One region of the Erwinia sp. 1181_3 genome, then DNA from elsewhere that is predicted to be linked to it. Evidence: predicted binding sites of a transcription regulator. Region 1 holds the regulator's gene; each other region holds the start of a gene.
The links. The regulator PhoB, encoded in region 1, activates phosphate uptake and scavenging genes when phosphate is short. The targets are predictions, from matches to a motif close to CTGTCATAAAACTGNCNNAT.
Positions count from the first base shown of each region.

Region 2: the regulator PhoB is predicted to act here: its motif matches at 1,548-1,567, upstream of pitA (inorganic phosphate transporter PitA).
Region 3: the regulator PhoB is predicted to act here: its motif matches at 1,423-1,442, upstream of glpT (glycerol-3-phosphate transporter).

Region 1 is NZ_VTDE01000003.1:183,132-186,414, reverse strand. It holds gene sbcD (exonuclease subunit SbcD) at 1-822, opposite strand, end outside; gene phoB (phosphate response regulator transcription factor PhoB) at 1,035-1,724, shown strand; gene phoR (phosphate regulon sensor histidine kinase PhoR) at 1,748-3,061, shown strand; gene FY046_RS09200 (PstS family phosphate ABC transporter substrate-binding protein) at 3,081-3,283, shown strand, end outside.
Region 2 is NZ_VTDE01000005.1:173,614-176,896, reverse strand. It holds gene pitA (inorganic phosphate transporter PitA) at 1-1,453, opposite strand, end outside; gene FY046_RS15270 (NAD(P)/FAD-dependent oxidoreductase) at 1,697-2,881, shown strand; gene FY046_RS15265 (transcriptional regulator) at 2,921-3,151, opposite strand.
Region 3 is NZ_VTDE01000016.1:22,372-25,654, reverse strand. It holds gene glpT (glycerol-3-phosphate transporter) at 1-1,276, opposite strand, end outside; gene FY046_RS22615 (DUF1456 family protein) at 1,642-2,115, opposite strand; gene metR (HTH-type transcriptional regulator MetR) at 2,262-3,200, opposite strand.

The sequences.
Region 1 (3,283 bases):
GACCGCGCTGAGTTTGCCGTTGCTGAAGTCGACCTGAAACACGCTTTTGGCTTTACCCAGCTCATCAAAACTGAGCGGGATCGGCGAGCCGCTGTAGCGAATATGATCGCTATCGGCAATGCGCTGAGCGCGATGGATATGCCCCAGGGCGATATAGTCCGCAGGGGGAAAACAATCGGCGGGGAAGGCATCCAGCGTGCCGATATAGATATCACGCACCGCATCGCTTTTGGTCACGCCCATCGTTGTCAGATGGCCGGTGGCAATAATGGGTAGCGGCAGGCCCAGCGCATCACGTTGTTTCAGCGCTTCCTGCCAGCACTGCTGATAGTGTTCAGTTATGGCTTCCAGCAGGCTTTGCTGCTTTTCACGCCCTGACTGCCCGCTCTGGCTGCGCAGAATATCGCGCGGGCGCAAAAATGGAATGGCGCACAGCAGTGCTCCTGGCTGGCCATCGCGGCGATTAAGAACCAGAACCTGTTGACGAACATCGTCGCAGGCGGCGGCGATCACCCGAGTGTTCAGGCAGGCCAGCAGCTCGCGGGATTCATTCAGCATGGCGACTGAATCGTGATTGCCGCCCAGTACCACCAGTTGACAGCCGGTCTGCTGCAGATTGACCACGAAGCGGTTATACAGCTCACGCGCGTAGCTCGGCGGAGAGCCAGTATCAAAGATATCGCCTGCCACAATAATCGCATCCGCCTGCTGTGCTTCTGCGTTCACCAGCAGCCAGTCAAGAAATGCCTGGTGCTCGGCTGCCCGGCTTTTGGTGTAGAAAAACTGGCCAAGATGCCAGTCGGCAGTATGAATGATGCGCATGGGGGTCCTTTCATGGCAGAAAGCGTGGGGAGTATTATACCTGTCCTGCATCCCGAATTATTCAGAGCAGATAAACATATTGATGAGGAGGGGATTTTATTTAATTCCATCAATGCTTTTAGGGGGTGCTTTTTTCATAAAAGTGTCATAAAACTGACGCATAATGGCGCCGCATATCCCCGTGACAACCTGTCACTGTAGCAGGAGCAATAATGGCCAAGCGCATTCTGGTGGTTGAAGATGAAGCCCCAATCCGTGAGATGTTGTGTTTCGTTCTGGAACAAAATGACTATCAACCGATCGAAGCCGAGGACTATGACAGCGCAGTAAGTATGCTCATTGAGCCGTGGCCGGATTTAATCCTGCTGGACTGGATGCTCCCGGGTGGTTCCGGCATTCAGTTTATTAAGCATCTGAAGCGTGAAGCCATGACCCGGGATATTCCGGTTATGATGCTGACCGCGCGTGGCGAAGAAGAAGATCGCGTCCGTGGCCTGGAAGTGGGTGCCGACGATTACATTACGAAACCCTTCTCACCCAAAGAGCTGGTGGCCCGTATTAAAGCGGTGATGCGCCGTATTTCACCGATGGCGGTGGAAGAGGTGATTGAAATGCAGGGGCTGAGTCTTGATCCGTCATCGCATCGCGTGATGTCTGACACGCAACCGCTGGAAATGGGGCCGACCGAATATAAATTGCTGCACTTCTTTATGACGCATCCTGAGCGTGTTTACAGCCGTGAGCAGTTGCTAAACCATGTCTGGGGAACTAACGTTTACGTCGAAGATCGTACCGTTGATGTGCACATTCGTCGCTTACGTAAGGCGCTGGAACTGACCGGGCACGATCGTATGGTGCAGACGGTTCGCGGAACAGGTTATCGTTTCTCTGCACGCTATTGATTGTTCGCGCTGGAGTCTGAACCGTGTTGGAACGCCTCTCCTGGAAGAGATTATTGTTTGAGCTGCTGCTTGCCGGTTTGCCCGCGTTACTGCTCGGGCTGCTGGTGGGTTGGCTCCCCTGGCTGCTGTTAATCTCAGTACTCTGTGTGCTGGGCTTTCATTTCAACAACTTACTTCGACTCTCTCACTGGCTGTGGGTTGACCGCAGCATGACACCTCCCAGCGGCCGTGGCAGCTGGGAACCGCTGTTTTACGGCCTGTATCAAATGCAGGCGCGTAACCGCCGCCGCCGCCGTGAACTCGGTCATCTGATCAAACGTTTTCGTAGCGGTGCAGAATCTCTGCCTGATGCGGTGGTACTGACCACCGAAGAGGGGACGATTTTTTGGTGCAACGGCCTCGCACAGCAGATGCTGGGGCTGCGCTGGCCGGAAGATAACGGGCAGAATATCCTCAATCTGCTGCGTTACCCCGAGTTTACCCGCTATCTGCGTCAGCGTGATTTTTCTCGCCCGCTTACGCTGGTGCTGAACAGCCATCGCCATCTTGAATTTCGTGTGATGCCTTACAGTGAAGGGCAATGGTTGCTGGTGGCGCGTGATGTCACCCAGATGCATCAGCTGGAAGGGGCCCGGCGTAACTTCTTTGCTAATGTCAGCCATGAACTGCGTACGCCGCTCACCGTATTGCAGGGGTATCTGGAGATGATGAACGATTCCGTGCTGGAGGGCAGTCTGCGCGATAAGGCGCTGCACACCATGCAGGAGCAGACTAAACGCATGGACAGCCTGGTGAAACAGCTGCTGACCTTGTCACGCATTGAAGCTGCTCCGGCGATCGATTTGCAGGAAACCGTGGATGTGCCGATGATGCTGCGGGTGTTGCAGCGTGAAGCGGAAACGCTCAGTAACGGCCGCCATGATATTTATTTCCATACCGACCCGCATTTGCGCGTGTTTGGCAACGACGAGCAGCTGCGCAGTGCGATCTCCAATCTGGTGTATAACGCGGTTAACCATACGCCGGATGGCACGCGTATTGATATCAGCTGGCTGCGCAGCCCGCAGGGGGCACAGTTTAAGGTTAAAGATAATGGACCCGGGATTGCACCGGAACACCTGCCTCGTCTGACCGAGCGTTTCTATCGGGTTGATAAAGCGCGTTCCCGACAGACGGGCGGTAGCGGATTAGGGCTGGCTATCGTGAAGCATGCGCTCAGCCACCACAATACGCGCCTGGATATCAGCAGCACGCCCGGCGCTGAAACCTGTTTCAGCTTTCAATTGCCACCAAGGTTGATTGTCAGTGCCGAACTGGTCGAGAATGCGTTGCATTAAGTCTCACGGAACCCATGCAATGAAATTGTTAATCGCGTTGGCGCTGCTGCTGGTCAGTTCGCAGGTCCTGGCGAAGCAGGGCATGTTGGCGGGGAATCTCACCAGCGTTGGCTCGGATACGCTGGGTAACCTGATGGCGCTGTGGGGTGAGAGTTTTAATCGTCAGTATCCCGGTGTGAATGTGCAGATCCAGGCGGCCGGTTCGTCGACTGCGCCGACTGC
Region 2 (3,283 bases), on a different contig from region 1:
TCGAGACCGGCAGGGTGAAGACCCACGCCAGCAGGATGTTCTTAATGGTGCGCCCCTGCACGCCGCCGCCGTCAACCAGCATCGTACCGGCAACGGAAGAGGAGAGGACGTGGGTGGTTGAAACCGGCATCCCGGTATAACTTGCCACACCGATTGAGACGGCTGCCGTCATCTGAGCAGACATCCCCTGTGCGTAAGTCATGCCTTTTTTACCGATTTTCTCACCGATAGTGGTGGCAACACGACGCCAGCCAACCATGGTACCCAGTGACAGAGCCAACGCGACGGCCAGGATAATCCACACCGGAGCATACTCAATGGTGTTGAGCAGGTCGCCCTTCAGCTTGTTGAGGAAGCGTTTGTCGTCAGGCTTGGTTTCCGGCAGCTTGGCGGCTTTCTCTGCGGTGTCTGAGATACACATCAGCAGGCGACGCAGCTGGCCGCGCTGTTCCACGCTTAACGCATCATAGCTGGAGAGGTTGTTCAGCAGACCCTGAGCACGCTGGATGGCAGGCAAAGCACGCGCCGCATCACAATGGAACTCATGAGGACCTGTTGGCACCTCTTCCGGCGTTGGCAACGCAGGCGGTGACATCTCGATGATATGCTTCAGCGAGGTGGCATGCTGCTGGTAATACTGTTCCAGATGGTTGACCGCATCGCGGGTGCGAGTGATGTCATAACCGCTGGAGTTCATATTGACCACAAAGCCTGCCGGTGCAACGCCAATCAGTACCAGCATAATCAGGCCGATACCTTTCTGGCCGTCGTTTGCGCCGTGCGAATAGCTGACGCCAATCGCCGAGACAATCAACGCGATACGGGTCCAGAACGGTGGCTTTTTCTTGCCATCGATCTTTTCACGCTCGGCTGGAGTCATATGAATCCGCTGACGTTTTTTATTCCCGCTCCAGAAGCGGCGCAGGATAAACACCAATCCACCGGCAATCACTAAGCCGACAATCGGTGAAATAATCAACGACATAAAGATACCGATCATTTTGGGAATGTTCAGCGCATCCACCACCGAGGTGCCAGTCAGCAACGCGTTGGTCAGGCCGATACCAATGATGGCACCAATCAGAGTATGAGAGCTGGAAGCCGGTAACCCGAAGTACCAGGTGCCGAGATTCCATATAATAGCGGCAAGCAACATGGAAAAGACCATGGCCAGCCCGTGAGCCGATCCCACATTCAATAGCAGATCGGTGGGTAGCAGATGGACGATAGCGTAAGCCACGCTTAAGCCGCCCAACAGTACACCAAAGAAGTTGAACACCCCTGCCATGACAACCGCTAACTGCGAGCGCATTGCACGGGTATAGATCACGGTAGCGACTGCATTGGCCGTGTCATGGAAGCCATTGATTGCTTCGTAGATCAAGACAAACAACAGAGCGAGTACCAGTAACAGGCCGGTATGAAAATCAAGACCAGCAAACAGATGTAGCATAAGCGTTACGCCATTTTGGAGGACATGAACGCGGCGCATTATCAGCGACAAACCGCACCCGGGGAAAGGGAAATATAGACTTTTTTTGACAGTAACGTGTCAATGTGATGACAGTTACGGGTGAAAAGGCTAAAAAATCATAAAGTTACAAAATGTTTCAACCCCGATTGGGGCCTGAAGCTGGTATCCCCGCCCCCAACTCACTACAATCAGCGTTTTTGAGAAGTCGGCGCGGAGTGTGTGGTGGAAAAGTTTGACGTTATCGTAGTAGGCGCAGGCGCAGCGGGTCTGTTTTGTGCAGCCCAGGCGGGGCAAAAAGGGCTGCGGGTGCTGCTGATTGATAATGGCAAAAAAGCCGGGCGTAAAATCCTGATGTCGGGCGGCGGACGCTGTAACTTCACCAACCTTTACACCGAACCTGCGGCTTACCTGTCGCATAACCCGCATTTTTGTAAATCTGCGCTGGCGCGTTATACCCAGTGGGATTTTATCGATCTTATTAACCGTCACGGTATTGCCTGGCATGAGAAAACCCTGGGCCAGTTGTTCTGTGACGACTCTGCCCAGCAGGTGGTTGACCTGCTGCTGAAAGAGTGTGAGAACGGGCAGGTCACATTACGCTTGCGCAGTGAGGTGGTGTCCGTCACGCGTGACGACAGCGGCTACACGCTGCAACTGAACGGCACAGAGGTACAGGCAGAGAAACTGGTGATCGCCAGCGGTGGATTATCGATGCCGGGGCTGGGTGCGTCGCCGTTCGGCTATAAAATGGCTGAACAGTTTGGCCTGAAGGTGTTTCCCACCCGCGCCGGGCTGGTGCCGTTTACCCTGCATAAACCGCTGCTGGAACAGCTTCAGACACTATCCGGCGTCTCGGTGCCATCGGTACTCACCGCCGAAGACGGCACGGTATTTAAAGAAGCGCTGCTTTTTACCCATCGTGGCCTGTCTGGCCCGGCGGTCCTGCAACTCTCCAGCTACTGGCTACCGGGTGAATTTGTCACCGTTAACCTTTCCCCAGGCCAGGACATTGACGCGTTTATTAATGATGAGCGTAACAGTCATCCTAATCAGAGCCTGAAAAACACCCTGGCAAAACTGCTGCCGAAACGTCTGGTTGAGTGCCTGCAACTGCTGGGGACCGTACCGGAGTGCACGCTGAAGCAGCTGAACAGCCGTCAGCAGGCCGATCTGGCGACTGCGCTGCACCAGTGGCGCGTGCAGCCTAACGGAACCGAGGGCTACCGCACCGCCGAAGTCACGCTGGGCGGCGTCGATACCACCCAGCTGTCATCGAAAACGATGGAGGCGCGTGATGTTCCAGGGCTCTATTTTATCGGTGAAGTGGTGGATGTGACCGGCTGGCTGGGAGGCTATAACTTCCAGTGGGCGTGGAGTTCCGCATGGGCATGTGCGCAGGCGCTGTGAGTGAGTATGACGTCATCATCCTGCGCATTGCTGTCTTATTTACTGCGCTGTCAGAGTGAAATTCGGATGGCGGCCTGCCAGCAGCAACAGGAACTCATATTCAACCTGACTGAGTAGCGCCGGCTTACTGGCGGCCTCTTTCGTTTGCCAGACACGCAGGCTGAGGTTAAAGCGCTCGGCTGCGCCTTCCTGAGAAAGACCGGCGGCGAGGCGAAGTTCACGCACGTTAGTCATGACTGGCACGGGGCGCTGTGATGTGCGGGTTGGCATAGGCGTTTCTCATTATTGTACGGGGCCACCAGGGTGGCCGGGATTAAACGAAAGCAGCCTTTATCTGAAGAACGACATCACGGTGTCAGTCGGCTACAAGCTGAAATCAGAATGTCTAAATGTGGCTGGCAT
Region 3 (3,283 bases), on a different contig from region 1:
GCACACAGCCGCCGATCATAATGATAAAGCCGCCATCCCAGCCGAAGTAATCAACGGTATAGCCGACGATAGCACTGGCGGCAACGGACCCACCGAGGTAGCCAAACAGACCGGTAAAGCCTGCTGCGGTACCCGCCGCTTTCTTCGGTGCCAGCTCCAGGGCATGCAGACCAATCAGCATCACCGGGCCATAAATCAGGAAGCCAATAATCATCATACAGGCCATATCCACACCAGGATTACCGGCCGGGTTCATCCAGTACACAACGGTGGCAATGGTCACCAACACCATAAAGAACACGCCTGTTGCACCACGGTTACCTTTAAAGACTTTATCCGACATCCAGCCGCACAGCAGCGTACCCGGGATACCGGCGTACTCGTAGAAGAAGTAAGCCCACGATGATTTATCCAGCGTGAAGTGTTTCACTTCTTTCAGGTAGGTCGGTGACCAGTCGAGGATGCCGTAACGCAGCAGGTAAACAAACACGTTAGCCAGCGCGATATACCACAGCAGTTTGTTCGGCAGGATGTACTGCATAAAGATCTGCTTAGCCGTTAGCTCATCTTCATGTTTCTCATCATAGTTCGGTGGATAGTCGTTTTTGTACTCCTCAATCGGCGGCAGGCCGCAAGACTGCGGGGTATCACGCATCAGCGCAAAAGCAATGATGGCGATAACAATGGCACCAAAAGCAGGCATATACAGCGCCGCTTTCCAGTCGTTAAACCAGGCCATACCGAGCAGGAACAGCAGTGGAGGGATACCACCACCGACGTTATGCGCACAGTTCCAGACGGAAACAATGCCGCCGCGCTCTTTCTGTGACCACCAGTGCACCATTGTACGACCGCACGGCGGCCAGCCCATCCCCTGGAACCATCCACACAGGAACAGCAGTACAAACATCACCATGATGCTGGACGTTGCCCAGGGGACAAAGCCCATAAACAACATGACTGCCGCGGCAAGTATCAGGCCAGCAGGTAAGAAGACGCGCGGGTTGGAGCGGTCAGAGACCGACCCCATAATGAATTTTGAGAAACCGTAGGCGATAGAGATGCCGGAGAGCGCAAAGCCGAGGTCACCACGTGAGAAACCCTGTTCAACCAGGTAGGGCATCGCGAGGGCAAAGTTCTTACGCACCAGGTAGTAGGCAGCATAACCGAAGAATATCCCCAGAAAGATCTGCCAGCGTAGCTTGCGGTATAACGGGTCAACGCGGCTGTCATCAACGCGGGGCTGATGTGCAGCAGGTTTGAAAAAACGTAACATTTTGGCCTCCCATGGCTCGAAAGACTGACATCCGGCTTCGAATGCGCAGAGTAGAGGAACAGGATCCTGTTAAAACAGGAATAAATGTTCCATTTCGCGCATAGCGTAGTCGTAATCAGAACAACTGACTGTGAAGAATGGCGCAAATGTTACAGTTTTATGACGAGATGGCTATATCTACATCACAAATCGGTGTTTTATTTTCATAATGAAACTATAAAGTGTGAGGATAGTCACATATACAAACCCAGATAAAGGCTGTGGGTTTCGTTTGGTGAGTGATTTTGTTCTAAAAGGAAGGTTTTGATCTGGCAGAAGAACAAAGATTAACGCCAGCAGGTGGCGTTAATCAGTCAGTCAATCGCTTAGGCTTTCTTCACCGGACGGATTTTCATCGTCAGACCTTTGAGGAAGTTACGCAGAATTTGATCGCCGCATTCGCGGTAATTTTTATGCCCAGGTTTACGGAAGATCGCCCCAATTTCTGACTGTCCTACCGCAAAATCGGCACTTTTCAGTAGTTCCAGAATGTCGGTGGTTTTCAGGTCGAAGGCCACACGCAGCTTCTTCATCAGGATGTTATTGGTCATCTTGCGTTCGATAGAAGGCGCAGGTGCGTCTTCACTTTTGCCACGGCGTTCAAAAATCAAACCATTCAGAAAGTAACCCATGATGACATCAGGGCAGGGGCGATAGCCGGCTTCATCCTCTTTTTTCAGGAAGCTGTGCACTTCGGCTTCTGTTACTTCGCTCTCTGCCAGCGCCAGAATGCTCACAACTTTAGCATCGCTTAAATTCAGCATGTAACGCACGCTGCGCAGGACATCGTTATTGGTCATAGGGACTCTCTGTAGTGAAACAATTGCAGTGAGTGCAGTATAACTCGTCGTCCCTCAGGGTGCATCTGCGTTAGCGGCGTGCGCTGCCCTGAGTCACGAGCGCGGGTCAGCGTGTAACGCCAGTAGTCGACTGGCTGCCGTGCATGCTAAGGATGGCTGATGGAAGGATGTGGCACGCCAGGACGGGATGCATCACGAACCCGAGGCAGATGATCGCAGGCGTGCTGGCGGGCGGAACGAATAAAGGCTTCGACTACAGGCTGACGCTGTTCACCGTCGCGCACTGCCGCATACAGGCGGCTCCAAAGGCCCTCTCCCAGCGTTTTCGTTACCACCAGTCCCTGATGCTCAAAACTCTCCACTACCCAGTGTGGCAGCGCAGCAATCCCCATCTGTGCAGACACCATCTGAATCAGCAGTAGCGTGTTGTCTACGCTTTTCAACGTTGGGCTGACATCGGCCGGCTGTAAGAAATGACGCCAGATATCCAGGCGTTGGCGCTGAACCGGATAAATCATCAGCACCTCACTGGCCAGGTCTTCCGGTGAAATATGCGCCTTTTGCGCCAGGGGATGATCCGGTGCCAGCACCAGGCGGACTTCGAAATCAAACATAGGTGAATAAAACAGCCCACTGCGCGGCAGAATATCGGAGGTCAGTACCACATCCAGCTCTCCCTGTTGCAGGGCGGGCTGCGGGTCAAATGTCATCCCCGATTTGAAATCCATCACCACCTGCGGCCAGCTCTTGCGGAAATTGTTCAGCGCCGGGGTCAGCCACTGAATACAACTGTGGCATTCAATAGCGATGCGCAATGTGGTCTGGTGCGGTTCATGGCAGGCCTGCAATGCCTGCTGGATTTGCGGCAGCACCTGTTCCGCCAGTTGCAGCAAAAGTTCTCCCTGTGGCGTGAAACGCAGCGGCTGGCTTTTACGTACAAACAGCCGGAACCCCAGACGTTGCTCCAGGTCGCTGAACTGATGAGATAACGCTGACTGCGTTTGATGAAGCTGGGCCGCCGCCGCCGCCAGTGAACCTGTCGTTCGCAACGCTTGCAGCGTCCGCAGGTGTTTAAGTTCGATCATGAGAGTCCTTCACATCGACAGTGAATATTTTGCGCTTGTGGTTGATACAGTACCTGCACAATATAGCGGTGTAAACATCTGGA